Regions from separate parts of the Eubacterium sp. 1001713B170207_170306_E7 genome, predicted to be linked through region 1. Evidence: riboswitches for the same ligand, from Rfam matches in the RefSeq annotation. Region 1 holds a riboswitch; each other region holds the start of a gene.
The links. Region 1 has a riboswitch for cobalamin ahead of I2B62_RS06790 (ABC transporter substrate-binding protein). Riboswitches for the same ligand answer to the same signal wherever they lie in the genome.
Positions count from the first base shown of each region.

Region 2: linked by a shared signal. The riboswitch ahead of I2B62_RS17805 (LytTR family DNA-binding domain-containing protein) and the one ahead of I2B62_RS06790 (ABC transporter substrate-binding protein) in region 1 are both predicted to bind cobalamin.
Region 3: linked by a shared signal. The riboswitch ahead of nikB (nickel ABC transporter permease) and the one ahead of I2B62_RS06790 (ABC transporter substrate-binding protein) in region 1 are both predicted to bind cobalamin.
Region 4: linked by a shared signal. The riboswitch ahead of I2B62_RS16070 (DUF2284 domain-containing protein) and the one ahead of I2B62_RS06790 (ABC transporter substrate-binding protein) in region 1 are both predicted to bind cobalamin.

Region 1 is NZ_JADMVE010000002.1:313,194-317,731, reverse strand. It holds gene I2B62_RS06795 (iron chelate uptake ABC transporter family permease subunit) at 1-643, opposite strand, end outside; gene I2B62_RS06790 (ABC transporter substrate-binding protein) at 710-1,660, opposite strand; cobalamin riboswitch at 1,762-1,937, opposite strand; gene I2B62_RS06785 (sugar phosphate isomerase/epimerase) at 1,971-2,753, opposite strand; gene mtnA (S-methyl-5-thioribose-1-phosphate isomerase) at 2,763-3,797, opposite strand; gene I2B62_RS06775 (MTAP family purine nucleoside phosphorylase) at 4,114-4,538, opposite strand, start outside.
Region 2 is NZ_JADMVE010000008.1:137,740-142,277, reverse strand. It holds gene I2B62_RS17815 (ABC transporter ATP-binding protein) at 1-702, shown strand, start outside; gene I2B62_RS17810 (MATE family efflux transporter) at 717-2,108, shown strand; cobalamin riboswitch at 2,144-2,306, shown strand; gene I2B62_RS17805 (LytTR family DNA-binding domain-containing protein) at 2,710-3,429, shown strand; gene I2B62_RS17800 (ATP-binding protein) at 3,464-4,538, shown strand, end outside.
Region 3 is NZ_JADMVE010000008.1:144,060-148,597, forward strand. It holds gene I2B62_RS17825 (ABC transporter substrate-binding protein) at 1-851, opposite strand, end outside; gene nikC (nickel transporter permease) at 919-1,737, opposite strand; gene nikB (nickel ABC transporter permease) at 1,738-2,706, opposite strand; cobalamin riboswitch at 2,847-3,027, opposite strand; gene I2B62_RS17840 (M14 family metallopeptidase) at 3,263-4,237, shown strand; gene I2B62_RS17845 (heavy metal translocating P-type ATPase) at 4,351-4,538, shown strand, end outside.
Region 4 is NZ_JADMVE010000007.1:2,709-7,246, reverse strand. It holds gene I2B62_RS16075 (peptidoglycan DD-metalloendopeptidase family protein) at 1-1,055, opposite strand, end outside; cobalamin riboswitch at 1,410-1,584, shown strand; gene I2B62_RS16070 (DUF2284 domain-containing protein) at 1,695-2,300, shown strand; gene I2B62_RS16065 (hypothetical protein) at 2,325-2,855, shown strand; gene I2B62_RS16060 (sugar-binding domain-containing protein) at 2,838-3,776, opposite strand; gene I2B62_RS16055 (dihydroxyacetone kinase subunit L) at 4,023-4,538, shown strand, end outside.

The sequences.
Region 1 (4,538 bases):
CGATAATAACGTAAGGCAAAACAGTGATTACCTGGCTCCATCCCTTACCGTTCAGACTGCCCATGGTCCAGAACATAATCTGATTCATGCTCTGAACATTGAAAATCATAAGCAGGGACATAAAAGCCGTCAGCGACTGGCTCACGGCGATCCCGCTCAGCAGAAGGGACGCAACCGGCACTTTTCTCCCGACCTTTGAAATGTTGTACACTAAAAAGATCGCCAGAAAGGCGCCTACAAAGGCCAAAACAGCGATTCCGTTCAATCCCAGGAAGCCTGTTGAAAAATGCATGACAATGCCGATGGAAGCGCCCAGCGCAGCGCCGGAGGAAACCCCCAGAATAAAAGGATCCGCCATGGGATTCTTAAAAATCCCCTGGTAGGCTGCGCCGCAGACCGCCAGCGCCCCACCTGTCAGAAAGCCCAGAATGACCCGTGGCAGCCGGACATTCCAGATAATCGCAATGTTGCCGGCAGAGATGCCATCCATATTCACAGGCAGGTGCAGGACTTCATGCAGCAAAATCCGGTTGGCCTCGCCAAAGGGAATGGAGGTAATGCCTACGATGGTGCATAAATAAATTAAGATCAGGCACCCTGCAATGGATAAGGGCATCGCGTATTTTTTTAACTTTATTTTCATCCGTCCTCTTCCTTAACCGTCTGTTTAAAACCTCCGCAGGCGGCTGGCACCTGCGGAGAAGTCTTTTTACTTAAATTGGTCCGGGTAGACCGCTGTAGCCAGAAGCTCCAGTCCATCGACAATACGGGGTCCTGGACGCTGGATCAGGTCGCTGTCCGGAGAAAGCATTTCATAGTAGACAATGGCGTTATTCTTAACCGCATTGATCTGGTCAAAGCCCGGTACCTTTTTAATTTCGTCCGGTGTGGTAAAGAAGGACACATAGACATCCGGGTTCTTTGCGATGATCTGTTCAACGCTCAGCTGCGGCCAGTCTGTGCCGGCGTCGGAGGCAATGTTTTTGGCGTTAATATCCTTGAGCATGTTGCCCAGCAGGGAGTTGTCCCCAGCGCTGTAGTAACCACCGATATCAATAAAAACGGATTTCTGCGGGTCAGCCGCCGCTGCCTTTTCCTTGATTTCTTCGTATTTTTTCGTCATGCTGTCAGTGATTTCCCTGGCCTTATCATTGGTGTTAACCACCTTACCTGTGTTGATGATGGTGCTTTCCACCGCGTCTACTGACATCGGTGTATAGGTAATGACCTTCGCGCCCGTGGCTTCAAGCTGGCTGCGGACGTCATCGCTGATCAGATCACCCGCCAGAATAACGTCCGGCGCCAAAGAAATAATCTTTTCCACATTGGGGTTATTGTAATCACCGATGGTTGCCACCTGGGCGGCTTCCTCCGGATAATTGCAGTAATCTGTCTTTCCGACCACCTTGTCTCCCACACCCAGCGCGAACAGGATTTCGGTATTCGCGGGCGACAGAGAAACGATCTTTGTGGGTTCCTTTTCGATTTCCACATTATTTCCCAGATCATCGGTAATGGAAACGGGATAAGCGGTGTCTCCGGTCACTGCGCCGGACACGCTGCCGCTCCCCTGATCCTTTGAACTGCAGCCCGCCGCGCCAGATAACAGCGCCGCACAGGCCAGGGCCATCAGCAAACTTTTCAATACTCTCTTTTTCATTGGTCCCTCCCAAAAATTTAAAACTGCTTAAAACAAAGAAAACCGACCCCAAAGGAAAGGCCGGATTATTTGTGACATACAATCCTCTGCTTCCCTCCGAAGTGATTATATTGCTTTGCTTCAAGTGTCCTGACTCTTGCTTCCTTCTCCATCCTCCCTTCCCATCAGGATACGCCTGACAGTGGTCTATGAGGATCTTGTCTGCAATTACAGTAGCGGGGGCTGTAGCGGATTTCAACCGCTTTCCTCTAACAAAACAGCATCATTAAGTTGTTAATTGAAGTTTAGCACAAATCCCCGAATTGTGCAATTAGAAATTATTGTTATCCAGGTCCAGACTGCTGCGAACCGCACGGCAGAAATCAAGGGGCTCCCGCTTTTTCCATTCTTCGCTGGCAATGACCTCGTAGGAGATAAAGTCGATCCCCGTACTCAAAATCTCCGGCATGACCTCACCGAAGGGAATCTCTCCCTCGCCCGGTATCCAGTGCCGGTCGATGTGCAGGTCGTTATCGGACAGGTGCAGCGCCTTGATGCGGTCTTTATAGGTTTTGAGGATCTTTCCTCTGCCGCAGTGCAGCATATAATCATGGGAACTGTCATAGCACATGCCAAAATGGTCGGTATGAATGGCGTCCAGCAGGCCTTTCAGCAAAAACGGGCGCGACACATTTTCGACTGCGATATCCACTCCGTACTTCTCTCCGGCCTCCGCCAGCGCTGAGAAAAAGGCTAGGCCGTTTTCCCACTTATAGGGGCCGAGGTCCAGATCATTGGTGTGCACCACCACAGCCGGAATCTCAAAGGTTCGGCAGTCCCGCACAAAGCTGACAAAGGTTTCTAAAAGCTCTCTGGTTTGTGCAGGCTCCTTTTCCCAAATGTCGTTATAACCAATAAAGGGCGCGTGAATATTGGTGATCCCAAGCTCTTTGCTCCGCACAATGTCTGGAAATTTTTCTTTTTCCAGATGGTAGGGCTCGCACTCGTCCTCCCAGGAAATCATGACCTCGTCAAAGCCGGCGGCTTTGATCACGTCAATGCGCTCCTCAAAGGGCATGAAGTAGCCAAACCACGAAAACATACTGTATTTCATTCGTCTCTCCTATTCATTCTGAAGCCTGGGGATGCTCAGGTCAAAGGGCGGATACACAACGCCCTTCTCGGTGATGATGGCCGTAACATTCTGATGCGGGGTGACGTCAAAGGCCGGGTTTTCCATGCGCACGCCGTCCGGGGCAATCTGCTGTCCCTTGATATGGCTGATCTCACGGGTATCCCGCTCTTCAATGACAATATCCTCGCCAGACCACATATTAAAATCAATGGTTGAGGTCGGCGCCGCCACGTAGAAGGGAATACCGTGAGCCTTTGCCAGAATGGACACGCTGTAGGTTCCGATCTTGTTAGCCACATCGCCATTTCGGGCAATGCGGTCCGCACCTACCACCACACAGTCAATCTTTCCCTGCTTCATCATCCAGCCAGCCATATTGTCTGTGATCAGCGTGACCGGAATGCCGTCCTTGTGCAGCTCGTAGGCGGTCAGACGGGCTCCCTGCAGAAAGGGTCTTGTCTCATCGGCGTAGACGGAAATTTCTTTCCCTGCCTCCCAGGCGGCGCGCACAACACCGAGGGCTGTCCCGTAATCGGCTGTGGCGAGGGCGCCTGCGTTACAGTGGGTCAGGATGGTATCCTTGCGGTGGATCAGCTCTGCGCCGTAAGCGCCCATATCCCGGCACATCTGGATATCCTCGGCGCAGATGGCGTCCGCCTCGGCTTTCAAAAGCGCCGTGATCGCCACCGGTGTTTTTTCCGCGTTGGCCTTGATCACGCCTTCCATCCGGTCCACTGCCCAAAACAGGTTGACCGCGGTCGGCCGGGTTGCACGGAGCACCTGGCAGACAGTCTCCATTTCTTTTAAAAAGGCCTGCTGCGGCAGCTTCTCAAATTCCAACGCGCCAAAATAAACGCCGTACCCGGCAGTCACGCCGATGGCCGGCGCGCCGCGGACAATCATATCCACAATGGCGACGGCAATCTCACGGTAGTCGGTGTAACTGTGCGTTACCTCCTCGGTTGGCAGCAGAGTCTGGTCAAGCATTTTTAAAGCGCCGTTTTCATAATAAACAGGTTTCATCATTCTTCCTTTCTCGGTATCTGAAAAAGCCTCCCTTGGTTAAGGGAGGGCAGAATGTCAAAAACTGTGAGACAAAGCCTTTTACCTAAGTAAGAAAAAGCGTCCTGCGAGTACTGCACTCACATCTGCATTTTCTTCACTGAAGTTAACGCCTGATCTCTCCATTGTCCGGCTGTTCCAGTAAAACGGCACGATTCCTGACCGTTATCCGCAGCGCCTGGACCTTTTTCCTTATCTGGATAAAAGGCGCAGTCTCGTGCTGCGCTAACGCTTTGACAATCTGGCCTCACCTATATTTTAAGGGAGGTATCTTTTTTTATATGCGTTCAATCATCTTAAAAATCAGCTGTTTTACACGGTCGTTGTTATCCTCGAGCACGCGCACCACATCCTCAGCCTGTACCGGCTTGATATCCGGGCGGCCCTCCAGTCCGGCGTCGTAGTCTGTGATCAGGGCGATGTTGACAACCGGAATGCCCTTTTCCAGACACAGGTACCCCTCCGGATACTGGGTCATATTGACCACGTCAGCTCCCATCATGGCGAACATGCGGCTTTCGGCACGGGTTGAGAACCTCGGTCCGTTGATCACGACAATGGTGCCGCCGTCGTGGGTTTTGATGCCCAGTTTTTCCGCTTCCTCGAGAGCAATCTGGCGCAGGCCGGAATCGTAGGGATCGGCTGAGCTCAGATGCACCACATTGGGGGACTCGTTAAAGGTATCCCTGCGGCCTGAGGTCA
Region 2 (4,538 bases), on a different contig from region 1:
CGGCAGAACCGCCGGCATATCCAGATGGTGTTTCAGGATCCCGCCGCCTCCTTCAGCCCAAAGATGCGGGTGGGGGACATCATTACCGAGCCCCTCATGAATTTTGGCATGATTACCCGGAAACAACGGGCTGAAAAGGCCTTGGAGCTGCTTGAGATGGTCGAGCTGGACGCGGATTTTATGAGCCGCTACCCCCACAACATGAGCGGGGGCCAGCTCCAGCGGGTGGGCATTGCCAGAGCTCTGGCCCTGAACCCGGAGGTGCTGGTCTGCGACGAGGCCACCTCGGCCTTGGATGTTTCCATTCAGAAGAAAATCGTGGCACTGCTCACCCGGCTTCAGCGGGAAAAAAACATTGCCATGCTCTTTATCTGTCACGATATGGCCCTGGTCCAGAGCCTGAGCCACCGGCTGGCCGTCATGTATCTGGGCAATATCGTGGAGACTGTGCCGGGCGGGCAGCTGTGTGAAGCCGCCATGCACCCCTATACTCAGGCGCTGCTGGGGTCTGTGTTCTCACTGCATATGGACTGCTGTCAAAAGATCGAAACCATTGACGGCGACCCGCCGAGCCCGCTGGATTTACCGCCGGGCTGTCCCTTTGCCGGGCGGTGTCAAAAATGTATGCCGGTCTGCAAAACGAACAAGCCTGTCCTGAAGGATGTGGCGCCAGGCCACCAGGTGGCCTGCCATCTCTATTAATTAAGGAAACCCATATGGAAGAAACCCGTGAAATCCCGTTAAAGGGCCAGATGACCGAGGGCAGGATCGGGCGGCAGCTGCTGCTGTTCGCCCTGCCCCTCATGTTCTCCAACCTCTGCCAACAGCTGTACAACACCGCGGATGCCGTGATCGTCGGCCGTTTGGTGGGAGCAGACGCGCTGGCAGCCGTAGGCGCAAGCAGCCTGCTCATCACCTTTATGATCTATTTTTTTATCGGCCTGTCTATCGGGGCCAGCGTGCTGATTTCACAGTTTTTTGGCAGCCGAAAATACGATAAGGTGCAGGAGGCTGTACACACCGCCGTAGCCCTGAGCCTGGTGTCCGGCCTTGTCCTCACTGTTCTGGGGCTGGCCTTTGCGCCGGCCATGCTGCAGATGATGAACATTCCCGAGGCCGGGCTGGCATACGCCGTACCCTATATCCGCATCTATTTTCTGGGCATGATCCCCATGACCCTTTACAACATTGGCAGCGGTGTCCTGCGCGCTGTGGGTGATTCCAAAACCCCGCTGGCCTGTCTGGTGGTCACGGTGGTGCTGAACATCGGGCTTGACCTGCTCTTTGTGGGTCCGCTGGGCATGGGTGTTGCCGGCGCTGCGCTGGCTACTGCCCTGGCCCAGCTGGCCGCCGCTGTGCTCATTGTCATTATCCTGCTGAGGGCCGACCCCATCTACCGGCTGCGGCCAGCGAGAATCCGGTTTCACGCTCAGACACTCAGGGATATTGTGCGCATCGGCCTGCCCGCCGGCCTGCAGTCTGTGCTGGTCTGCTTTTCCAATGTGGTGGTCCAGTCCCAGATCAATACCTTTGGGCTGGAGGTAATGGCCGGCTTTACCGCTTATATGAAGATCGACGGGTTTCTTTTTATGCCCATTGACGCCTTCTGTCTGGCCATCTCCAACTTCGTGGGCCAAAATATGGGCGCGGGACACTGGGAGCGGGTGGTGAAGGGCAAGAACGTCTGCCTGCTGCTGTGCGTTGGCGTGACCCTTGGCCTGGGCGTAATGATTATCCTGAACGCCCGGTTGATCCTGGGCATGTTTACCTCGGACGAGGCAGTGGTTTTAAACGGTATGCGCCAGCTGTACACCGTGGTGCCCCTTTACGGCATCTACGCCGCCGATCAGGTGTTTGTGGGTGTTTTGCGGGGTGCCGGAGCCACGGTCATCCCCATGGTCATTACTCTGGTGTGCATGTGCGGCCTGCGGCTGGGCTGGATTTTTACCACTCTGCGGTTTGTACACGACGCGCGCATGATCTACCTGAGCTATCCGCTGACCTGGATCGTGACCGGGGCAGTGCTTGTGCTCTATTATTATAGAGGCGGCTGGCGGACGGAAAGGGTCCGCCTGAAAAATCGTAAAGAATTAAAAAGAAGCTGTTGACAAATCCGCCCAAAGAGCGTATGATGAAGTTAATTAAATATTGAATGATCCTATGTAGTGGGAAAAGGGTGTAAATCCCTTGCTGTAATCGCAGCTGTAATGCAAAATGCTTTCTGAAAAGCCACTGTCAATGATGATGGGAAGGCGGAAAGACGATATTGCTGAGCCAGAAGACCGACATAGTGATTGGTTCTTAAAAGACTCCGATTTAGAGTGCTTAAGAAACGAAACAAAACCTTTACCATCCAGTATAACTGTGTTCGTTCATCCCTCTCTGAATCCGAGAGGGATTTTTTTATGGAATTTAAGGACGGTCGCCTTATCATTCGTATTTAATTAGATCTCATAATGCCTGTTCCATCAGACAGGTGTCATTAAATCCTCTTTTCAGTCAGCGAGGCTGAAAAACCCTCCCTTTTTTAGAAAAGTCCCAAACGCCGGGGCTTTTCTTTTTTTGAAAAAAATGTTAAAATTCTGGTTTTCAAAGCGTCATTATATGGTATAGAATATTTGGTAGGAATGAACTTCATCACGCCTTTTTATAGGGTGTTAGAAGAAAATATGATATAATGAAAGAAATATCGGAAAGGCAGAAAATGGGATGATTAGAATTGGAATTTGCGATGACAATGCTTTAATTGCGGAAAAGCTTGAGGCGCTCATCATCAAATATGGTGAGGAACACAGTATTGATGTGGAGACGTATGTTTATCATGACGGCAGTGAAGTGCTTGAGGACCGTATCCAGTTTGATATCCTTTTTCTTGACGTGGAGATGCCCGGCACCGACGGAATCGACACGGCCAAGCAGATCCGCAAATGGGACGCCCGGGTAAAGCTTATCTTTATCACCAGCTATACCCATTACATGCGCAACGCCTTTGCCGTGCACGCGTTTGAGTATCTGGTCAAGCCCTTTAACACCGCCAAGGTTAACATGGTGCTGACCGAGGTTTTTGATTTTATCGAGAAGGAAAACAAGAGCCACGACGTCTCGCTGATGATGGGCGGCGAGCTGAAAGTCTTTGCCAGCAACGATATTTATTATTTTGAGCGCGTCCGGAGAAAGATCAAAATGAGCACCACCCAGGGCGATTTTGAATTTAACGGCGTCCTGTCAGAGATCATGGAAAAGGTCGGGGACTTTGATTTTGAGTACTGCCATAAAAGCGTGATTGTGAACCTGTTCCACTGCAAGCGCATCGCCGGGGCCGACCTGTTCCTGGATAACGGCGAAACCCTACCCATTGCCCAGAAACGCGCCGTGGAATTTAAGGCGCGTCTGTTTGATTATATTGAGGAGAATTTTAAGCTGCTGTAGCGGATTGGCTTAAGAGATACGTTCGAGGAAAAGTATGGATAATGTGTTTTATTGGGGAAATTTGATATTGTGGTACAGTATATCAGGATATGTTCTGTTTAAATTTATGTTTAAACTATTTAAGAAAAAATACACTATGTCAATTTATGTGCTTTCTTATTTTATGTTTGTATCTTTTGCGATTATAGTTAATCAATTGAGAATTCCTTTGCTGAAAAGTTTTTATGGATTATTAGCGACCTGCTTAGTTGGAATTTGTTTGTTTGATGCACCAATGAAAAGAAAAATTGTTGGTGCAAGTTTGTTGTTTTATTTATATATGTTTATTATGGACACCATTTCTGTGTTAGCTTTTTCTGTTCTTAGCGGTAGAACAATGGAAATTATTATGGGAAATAGTGCCGCGTTATTTTTTTCAGGTTTGGCAAGTCAAGTGATGCTTTTGTGTTTTTATAGACCTCTTATTGTAATAATGAAAAAGCATGAATTTGGTAAAATAGCAACACAACAAAATATCTTTTTAATAATCTTAGCACTTTTTGAAATTTTAATAATAGATTATATTTCTATTATCATTGACACTTCCATTACAAGTGTTGTTTTAACTATTTTGAGTGTTGGATTTTTAGGATTAGATATTTACTTGATTTATCTTTTTGAAGCTATTTCTCAAAAATATACTTTGGAAAATGAAATGAAACTAAGAGATCAGCAATTGTCTATGCAAAATAACTATTATCATAATATTGAAGCCCAATATGATCATTCTAGGCGATTGATTCATGATATGAAGAATCACATGCAAACCTTAGAGGAATTATATATTTCAGGAAGTGGTATTGAAGCTAAGTATTATGCGCAAACAATTTTAGAGAGTATGGACGCTCTTTCAGGCCGTTTTAAATGTAAAAACCGTATATTGACAATTATTGTTAATGATAAAATACTAAAATGTGATGAATTAAGAATTGAGTTAAATATTGAAGTGGAAGATATCGATTTTAACTTTATTGATCCTTTTGATATGACCACAATTTTCTCGAATTTGCTGGATAATGCGATTGAAGCATGCACTAAAATTCCCATAGAAAGAAGAATGATTGTTTTAA
Region 3 (4,538 bases), on a different contig from region 1:
CGTACCTTCAGGTCGGCCAGGGCTCCCCGCTGGTTCATAAAGGAAAGCACCGTCCGCAGCGATGCGATGCTGTTGATGTCAAACTGGTCGTTGCCCTCAAACAGGGATAAATCGCTGCTGCTGATGTTAACAGCCATATCTACCTCGCCGGACTGGAGCGCCATGGCGCGGGTGTTGGCGTCGTCGATGACCTGGATGTTCACTTCATTGTATGGTACCTCACCGTCCCAGTAATTTTCATTCTTTACCACCACGCATTTTTCCTTGTCAAAGGACTTGACCGCGTAAGGCCCTGTACAGATTGGCCCGTCTGTGGCAAAGGCGGTGGTATCCACAGTGGTGTCCACGATCAAAAACAGCGGATCGGCCAGGCAGCCAGGCAGCCCCGGTGTCGGACTTTTGGTCTTGATCACCAGGTTTGAGCCGTCCACCGTCATGGCGTCGTACTGGAAAAAGTCCGAGCTGGCGCGCTTGCTCATCTCAAAAGTCCGTTCCAGCGACGCCTTGACCAGGTCAGCCGTCAGCGGGGTGCCGTTTGAGAACTTGACGCCGTCGCGGATTTTAAAGGTCCAGGTCAGGTTGTCGCTGCCCAGCTCCCAGCTCTCCGCCAGCCAGGGCTCTGCGCCCATCTCCTCGTTGAACTTTACCAGGGTTTCACCCACGCCGTAGCGCATGACCACCCAGCTGAAATACTGCTCGGTCGGCTCCAGCGTATCCGCGAAGCTCGTCACCCCGATGTTCAGCTGATCTGAGGATCCCGAAGAACCTCCGCTGCCTCCGCAGCCCGATAATCCTGTCGCCGTCATGGCCAGAATCGCCACTGCTAATACCAGTTTCTTAAATTTACTCATTTTGTCTCCTCTCATATTCATATGAAAATTAAAATAAAAACCTTGTTTATTTTGCAGACCCGCTGCTCTAATCCTGACGCGGGTCCAGTATATCCCGGAGTCCGTCCCCCATCAGGTTAAACACCGAAACCACCATAAAAATGGCGATGCCCGGGAACAGCATAAGCCAGGGCGCGGTCTGCAGGTACTGCCGCCCTTCATTGAGCATCAAGCCCCATTCCGGTGTGGGCGGCTGTGCCCCCAGTCCCAGAAAGGAGAGCGCCGCCAGCTCAAGCATCATGGTACCCACGTCCATGGCCGCGGTTACGATCATGGTCGGAATGATGTTTGGCACCACATAACCGCCCAGTACCCGGCCGGTCCGCGCTCCTGTGACCACCGCCGCGGAAATGTACGCGCTGTTTTTAATCTTGAGCACCAGGCTGCGGCTCAGCCGGGCGTATTTTGTCCAGCTCACCACCGCCAGGGCGATGACTGTGTTAAACAGGCTCGGCCCCAGCATCCCGGCAATGGCAATGGCCAGGACCATGCCCGGAAAAGAGATCATCATGTCCGAGATCCGCATGATTACCGCGTCCACCGCGCCGCCGAAATAGCCGGCGACCATACCGAGAAATGTCCCGACCCCAAAGACAATAACCACCAGCGTCAGCGTCATTTCCAGCGACGCCCGCGTCCCGTAGATGATCCTGGACAGCTCACAGCGTCCCAGCTGGTCTGTACCACAGGGGTATTCAGCCGACGGCGGTCTGAGCGCGTTCTGCATAATGGTCTCATAGGGATCGTGGGGCGCGATCCACGGCGCAAACACCGCGATCAGAACAATCACCGCCGCCAGCATCCCGCAGATGGCAAAAAGCCTGTTCTGCCTGAAAAAAGCTTTCATTTACGCCTTCACCGCCTTTCTTTTTACTTCCCGGTGCAGCTCCCGCAGCCTCGGGTCCAGATAGCCGTAGGAGAAATCCACCAGCAGATTGATGACCATGTAAATCAGGGCGATCCAGATCACATAACCCTGAACCAGCGGATAGTCCCGGGCGGCGATGGCATTCACAGCCATTTTTCCCAGGCCGGGCCAAGAGAAAATAATCTCCACTACCGCCGTGCCGCCCAGCAGCGAGCCCAGGGACAGGCCCAGCAGGGTTACCAGCGGCAGCATGGCGTTTGGCAGCACCTCCCGCCACAGTATGGCCGATTCCTTAAGGCCGCGGGCCCGGGCCCCGGCCACGTAATCCTGGCGCAGCTCCTCCAGCACCGCGGTGCGCACCTGTCTTGTATATTTGGCCGACATGGCAATGGCCAGCGTGACCGCAGGCAGCACCAGCTTCATAAAGCCCGTGCCCGAGGTGGCGATGGGAAACCAGTTCAGCTTGAGGCCAAACACGTACAGCAGCACCAGGCCGATCCAGAAGCCTGGAAAGGATACGCCAATAAAGGACAATCCCCGCACCAGGTAATCCGGAAAGCGATTCTGGTACACGGCTGCCAGAATCCCCAGGGGAATGGAGATCACAAGCATCAGAATGAGCGACGCGGCCGCCAGCTCCAGGGTCGGTCCAAGGCAGTCAAGCAGCACTGCGCTCACCGGCGTTTTCGAGGAATAGGATGTCCCCATATCCCCAGTCACAAAGCCCTTAAGCCAGTTGCCATACTGCACCAGAAACGGGTCGTTGAGGCCCATTTCCTCCCGGGTTTCCGCCAGCAGCTCCTCAGACGGCGGTGTGCCGCCGGCCACCAGCATCAGCTCGGCCGGGTCACCGGGGGATAAATAAGTCAGGCAAAAGGTCAGAAAGCTGATGCCAAAAAGCACCAGTACGATTTGCAGCAAACGGTTAACAAGCTGTTTCGTGTTCAATAAAGAAATCCTCCTCTGTCAAAATGGCAATACGGGTAACAATCCGAAACGGAGAATAAAAGGGAAAGGGCATGAAAATCATTAAAAAAACAGCCCAGACGGCTGAATGAAAACAAAGCCCTCCTATCTACCGTAAGATTACTAAAAACAACAATACAAGCAGGTCTCCTGACTTAAGTTCTTCGTATGTCCACGCCTTCCCAAGGCTGTGCCTCAGTGACATCTTGCGGACTACTCCCTATTACAGTGACGGGATCGTACCGGATTTGCACCGGTTTCTCTTTTAATCCCCGATCGGGAACTTGTATTTGGCATGATTAAATTTTAAAAACGGATATTTCACTATGGTAAACTGTGAAATTGCTTAAATTATACTGAACTTTCGTGCATTTGTCCAGTCTTTTTTAAAAATAAAAGCAATAAATTTAAGCAGATACCCCCACCCGGTATATTTTTTGCTTTTATTTTTTTCTGCTTGACATTGGTTTTCGCCATGCCTTATACTCAAGGCAATCGGCTTAAATCAAAATTATTTCAAAAACGAAAGGAGTCCGCAATGAAAAAAAACCTATCCATCGGCACACTGACAGCCGCCCCCGGCGAGAAAGTCCAGGGCATGCTGCCCATCCCACACACAGAAATCGAGGTTCCCGTCACCCTGGTCAACGGCGCGGGCAGCGGAAAAACCGTGCTCATCACCAGCGGTATCCACAGCTGCGAGTACGTGGGCATCGAGGCCGCCATCCAGCTGGCCGGCGAAATTGCCCCCGGGCATCTGAAGGGAAATCTTATCCTCATCCACCCTGTTAATATTCCGGGCTTTGAGTCCCGCTACCCCACACTCATGCCGCAGGACAATAAAAATCTCAATCGGGTCTTTCCCGGAACCCACGAGGGCACTCTGGCCGACCGCGTCGCCCATTTCTTTGAGTACAGCCTTTATTCTCAGATTGATTTCTACATCGACCTGCACTGCGGCGAAATTTTTGAGGACCTGACGCCTTATGTATACTACGTGGGCGCGGCAGACCCCGCGGTTTCCGAAGCCGCCCGGCAGGCCGCCCTTCATGTCGACGTGCCCTATATGGTCAAATCCACCGCCACCACCGGAGCCTACAATTATGCCGGCGTGCTCGGCATCCCCAGCATCCTGCTGGAACGCGGCTGCGCGGGCCGTTTTACCCAGGCAGAGGTCGACGCAGATAAGAAGGATGTCATCAATATTCTCAAGCACCTCGGCCTGCTGGCCGGCGATCCCGAGCAGCGGCACCGCCCTGTGGACCTGATTGATCTGGTATACCTTATGCCCACACATCACGGCCTCTGGTATCCCGAGGTAAAGGTGGGCGAGCTCATCGCCAAGGGCCAGCGCCTCGGTGAGGTCAGGGATTATTTCGGCAAAATCCTCGACACCTACCACGCCGAATACGACGGCGTGGTCCTCTACCAGTCCGCCACCCTCTGGACCGATGATTTCTGCGAGCTTATCACCTACGGCAAATTTGCGGAAACCACAGGAATGACCCGTTAATTTTTGCTATTACCCCTTGACAAACAACCTCCGGACAGTTAATATTAACATATGAACAATGATTCATATGTTTTATTCATCATATTTTAATCCAACTTTCCGAGGAGGCCATTATGGCAACAAAGACTTATATATTAGAGCACCTGGGCTGCGCCAACTGCGCTTCAAAAATCGAGCGCAAAATCGCAACCCTGCCCGGTGTCAGCGAGGCTAACATCGTCTATGCGACCAAGCAGCTCCGCCTCACCGCCGAAGACCCGGACGGGCTTTTGCCGGAAATGCAAAAAATCGCGGTTTCCTA
Region 4 (4,538 bases), on a different contig from region 1:
GCCGGTAAAATAAAGTTGTCTTTCTTTGAAGACATGGTCGGGTACTGCTTGGTTCCCTTTGAAACAATCTGAGCCACCGGCTCTTTCGCAACTGTTTCGGATAAGGTCGTTTCGCTCACAACCTTTCCGTCTTCATAGACGGTTTCGACTTCCTTATCAAGTTCTCCGTTCACACCTTGCTGTGTAACTACAGTTTGATCAACATATACATTCGGATCTTCCTGCTCAACGGTCTGGAAAGGTATGTCTTCTTTTTTAGTAGATGTTTTAGTCAGATTAATCTTTAAGATACTGGAGCTTGTCTCAGTCTCATTATTCTGGTTTTCTACATTCTCATTACTATTATTTTCAACGGTACCTTCAGCTGCTGGAGCTTCCTCTTGGGCTGGCTCATCGCTTTGGTCTCTTGCCACATCGGCTCCACCACGGCTTGCTACCTGGATTGGAGCATTCGTACTCTCTTCACTCTTACTCGGATTAGTATTACCTGTTGCTAAAAGATTAGCGCACTCGTCCGGACTGTTTAAGTCCTCGAGCGGAAAATTCTTAGGCGTTTCTACAACGTCACTCTGGATGTCGCATTTTACCAGCTTATCTGTACCCTGTACGTTACCGATCTTATTAATTGCACCTGCAATACCGGCCTGTACCTGGTCTGATGAAGCTAAGTTACCGACTTCCTGTCCGTCAACCTTTAATTCTACACCATGAACGCCGACCCGAAGGTTCTGGGCGTTCAATGCATCAGTAAATTCTTCCTCTGACAACATTGGTTTATTAAATGTGATGCTCTTTTTAATCTGTATATCATTGTAGACATATGCTGTTTCAATCGACGTTTTCGATCGCATATCCTGCTCTACCTGATCCAGACTCTGTGTAAACACAGCCGCATCTTTGGTATAGCCTAAAACCTCTCCGTCAACCATGACCTTGTAACCAAGACAGGTTGAAGAAAAGAATCCGAGAAGAAGCGCTACACAGAAACCTGTGAATACGACTTTTTCTCTTTTGCTCAAGTGCTTGGCGTAATGCGCAAGCTTCTTAAAAAACATCTGAAACTTGCCACTTGAGCGATGGCTTTCGTTGCTAATGCCTAATCACCACCCTCCTATATAATTTTGACCAAATTGTAAAGTTATTTACAATTTAGATATATTTTAACATATCCTTTGGCACTTGCCAATACCTTAACCGAAATTACTTAATATTTTATGAAAAATTCATTAAAATATACGTGTTTTAGGTTTATTTAAGGCGTCATGAGCACCTTTAGCAAATTTTAAGTATTTTTTTCTTTACATCTAACCGAAAAAGAAAGAGGAAAAATTTGTTGTTAAAAAAAAATTTACGGGAAATCCTCTGCCAGGGCCCAATAAACCTTGACAAAAGAAAATCAAAGGGATATGATAGGGATAACTTAATATTGTAAACATTATGTAAATGGGAAAAAGGTGAAATTCCTTTGCTGTAATCGCAGCTGTAATACAAAATGTCCTCTTGTGTGCCACTGTCCGCCGGATGGGAAGGTAAGAGGAATGCCATTGTAGAGCCAGAAGACCGGCATAATGTTTTCTTAAAACACTCCGATTTAGAGTTATTTAAGAGATACGTTCCCAATCCTTCCGTATTTTTTGCCTTCTCTAGCCGGAGAAGGCTTTTTTATTACACTAAATGAAGGTGAGGTATTCCCATTGATCGAAATAAAAAAACAGGCAAAACCAGCCAAGGAATTTAAAGGCGACACTGCCATCAAAAGCCTGATGACCATCAAACGCCAGCTTGAGGATAAACGCGGGCTGTTCGGTATCCATGAATATGCCTTTGCCAAAACCAGCGACCTGCTGTTTTCCATGGGCACCAGGCTCCTGTGCGAGGGCAACCAGTGCGGCCATTATGGCGCCACCTGGGCCTGCCCGCCGGCAGTGGGCAGCTATGAGAGCTGCGTCACCAAATGCCGCTCCTATGAGAACGTCTGCCTGCTTTCAACGGTCACCGATTTAAAGGGACAGTACGATTTCAAAGGCTGGCACCGGGCCCGCATGTTCCATGAGGCCGCCACAGCCAAGGCTGCCCGGCTTTTCAGAGCCCACTATCCCGGCGCGCTGGTGCTCTCCACGGAGGGCTGTATCCTCTGCGGCCAGTGCACCTATCCCAATGCCCCCTGCCGTTACCCTGACCAGATCTTTCCATCGGTGGAGGGCTACGGCATCGTGGTCATGGACCTGGCAAGCAAAACCGGACTTTCCTACAATAACGGCCCCGAGACCGTCACTTATTTCAGCTTTACCCTGTTTTAACCCTATTCAGAAAGGAGAACCACCATGAACCTGACCATTACCCCCGCTTCCTGTACCGAGCCCCTGCCCCCAGCCGTTTCGGTTTCCGATTTCCACGCACTCAAGGAAAAGTACAGCAGCCTCAGAAAAAAAGCGACCAAAGCTTACTGCGCATTGGACGGCGTTCTTTCCCTGTTTCAGGCCATTGCCCTGGAAAAGGGCATTGACTTTAACCCTGTAGTTTTCTATCCCATGTCCTCCTTTGTGCGAGAGCGGGATATCTGCCGGATAACCGAGCTGCTGCTGGAGAGTGCCTTTTCCGCGGGTGAAAAGAGAGTGGACTTTACCATCAACCTTTTTAACGCAGGCGTTATCTCCCTGTCCCTCAAAACCAGACAGCCCTGCAGGCCTCTTCCCCAGTATACAGAGGAGCTCCAGACCCTGCTCGCAGCCTATGACGGCATACGGGATACCCGGCGGATTGGCGGACGGGAGCTGACTGCCTTTATCCTGAGGCACCGCCACGGCCAGACCGAGGAAAGCTTTGGCAGTGATCTGCTATACGTCCGTTTTTAAGATTTTCTCAGCCGTTTCCTCATCAATGATCAGGTGGCGCGCAAACCCCGTGTTCAGACAGCCGATGGCCGAGCCCACATTGGCCTCGACAGGCACAATGCCAATGAAATTCTTGATCTTGGAAAGCGGCGCCAGGGGAATCTGGATGGCGAAGTCATCCTCTCCCTTAATCTGCTGCCCCTTCCAGTTAAAAAAGTAGGACAGAATATTGGAGGTTGCCCGCTCCGTGATCAAACGCCGCCCAAAGCGCAGGGCGGTGGCATGATCCGGCACGCAGGGATAGCCGCCAAGGGTCACCAGCGCGGTATCCGTCTTTTTCCACAGAGCCAGAATACTGTTGTAATTATCCGTGGTCACAAACAAATCCCGCTCCTGCTTGGTCGTGGGAAAGGCCGGCGAGATTAAAAAGTCCGCCTCAAAGCCCGTCTTCCGGGCAAACTCTGTGGCCAGCTCATTGGGGTGATAGCCCTTATGAGGCACTGTCGCTGTTCCGATCAGAGGGCAGACCTTTCCGCTGTACTGTCCGGCGAGCTCCCTGTTCGCCAGAATATCAATGACCCGGCTGATGTTATAACCCCAGCCAAGGCCCAGGATACGGGTTTTCGGAAGAATCTCCAGAAGGAAATCCACAGCGGCTTCATAAAGACGCTCCTGAGTTTCATTCTTATCCTCCGTACAGCTGACAACTTGGCAGCTCTTTAAGCCAAAGCGGTTGCAAAGCTCCCGGCTCTTTCCAATGCTGGTGCTGTCAAAGGACTTAATCTCAATTTTGACAATCCCCTCTCTGCGGGCTTTGTTCAGCAGATTGCTGACCGAGGGCCGCGAGATCCCCATGGACTTTGCGATCTCAGCCTGAGTCATATTCTCTTCATAATACATTTGCGCCGCAGTAATAAGACGGATCAGTTCTTTCTCTTTCATGATGCTCTCCTTATACAAATGTCAACAGCTTTTTTCTAAATATACTCTATTTTTTGACAAATGTCAATCTGTTGCTTTTAAGACTCAAAACCCGCAATACTTAACATTTGTCAATAAATCCCTCATTTTTTCTGTTTTTAGGGTGATTTTTAATGTTTTTAAATTATTTTACGTTTTTATTATTGACAAATGTTAAATCCAGTGATATTCTATAAGCAAGTTGAAACCGATACCGGAGGTGAGCGTATGCCAGTAGAAACCTTAAAAATCAAGAACATGTTATTGACATCTGCTAATAAAATTAAAAGCAGTGTCGAAAATTTAACCAAGCTGGACTGTGAGCTCGGTGATGGCGACCATGGAACCACCATGGAGAAGATCGCCAAGGCCATGATCTCAGAAGTCGATGCCTGGAACGAAGAAACCAACCTCAAAGAAGCGCTGGAAGCCCTGAACGATACCCTTGAGGATATCAGCGGCGGCTCCGCAGCTCCCCTGTTTGGCTCCTTTATCTGCGGAATGGCCGAAGCGGCCGACCCCAGCGAGGATACCGACAGCTTTATCAAAACCATCCTGCTTGGCGCCTATGAAGAATTTTTCGATACATCCGGCGCAAAGCCCGGCGGCAAATCCATGATGGACGCCATTTACCCTGCGACCGAGGTGATCCGAAACTCAGACAAAATCACTCAGGAAGTCCTGAACCAGGCTGCCAAAGCTGCCCGTGAAGGCTCCAATGCAACCTCAGAGATGCTCGGAAAG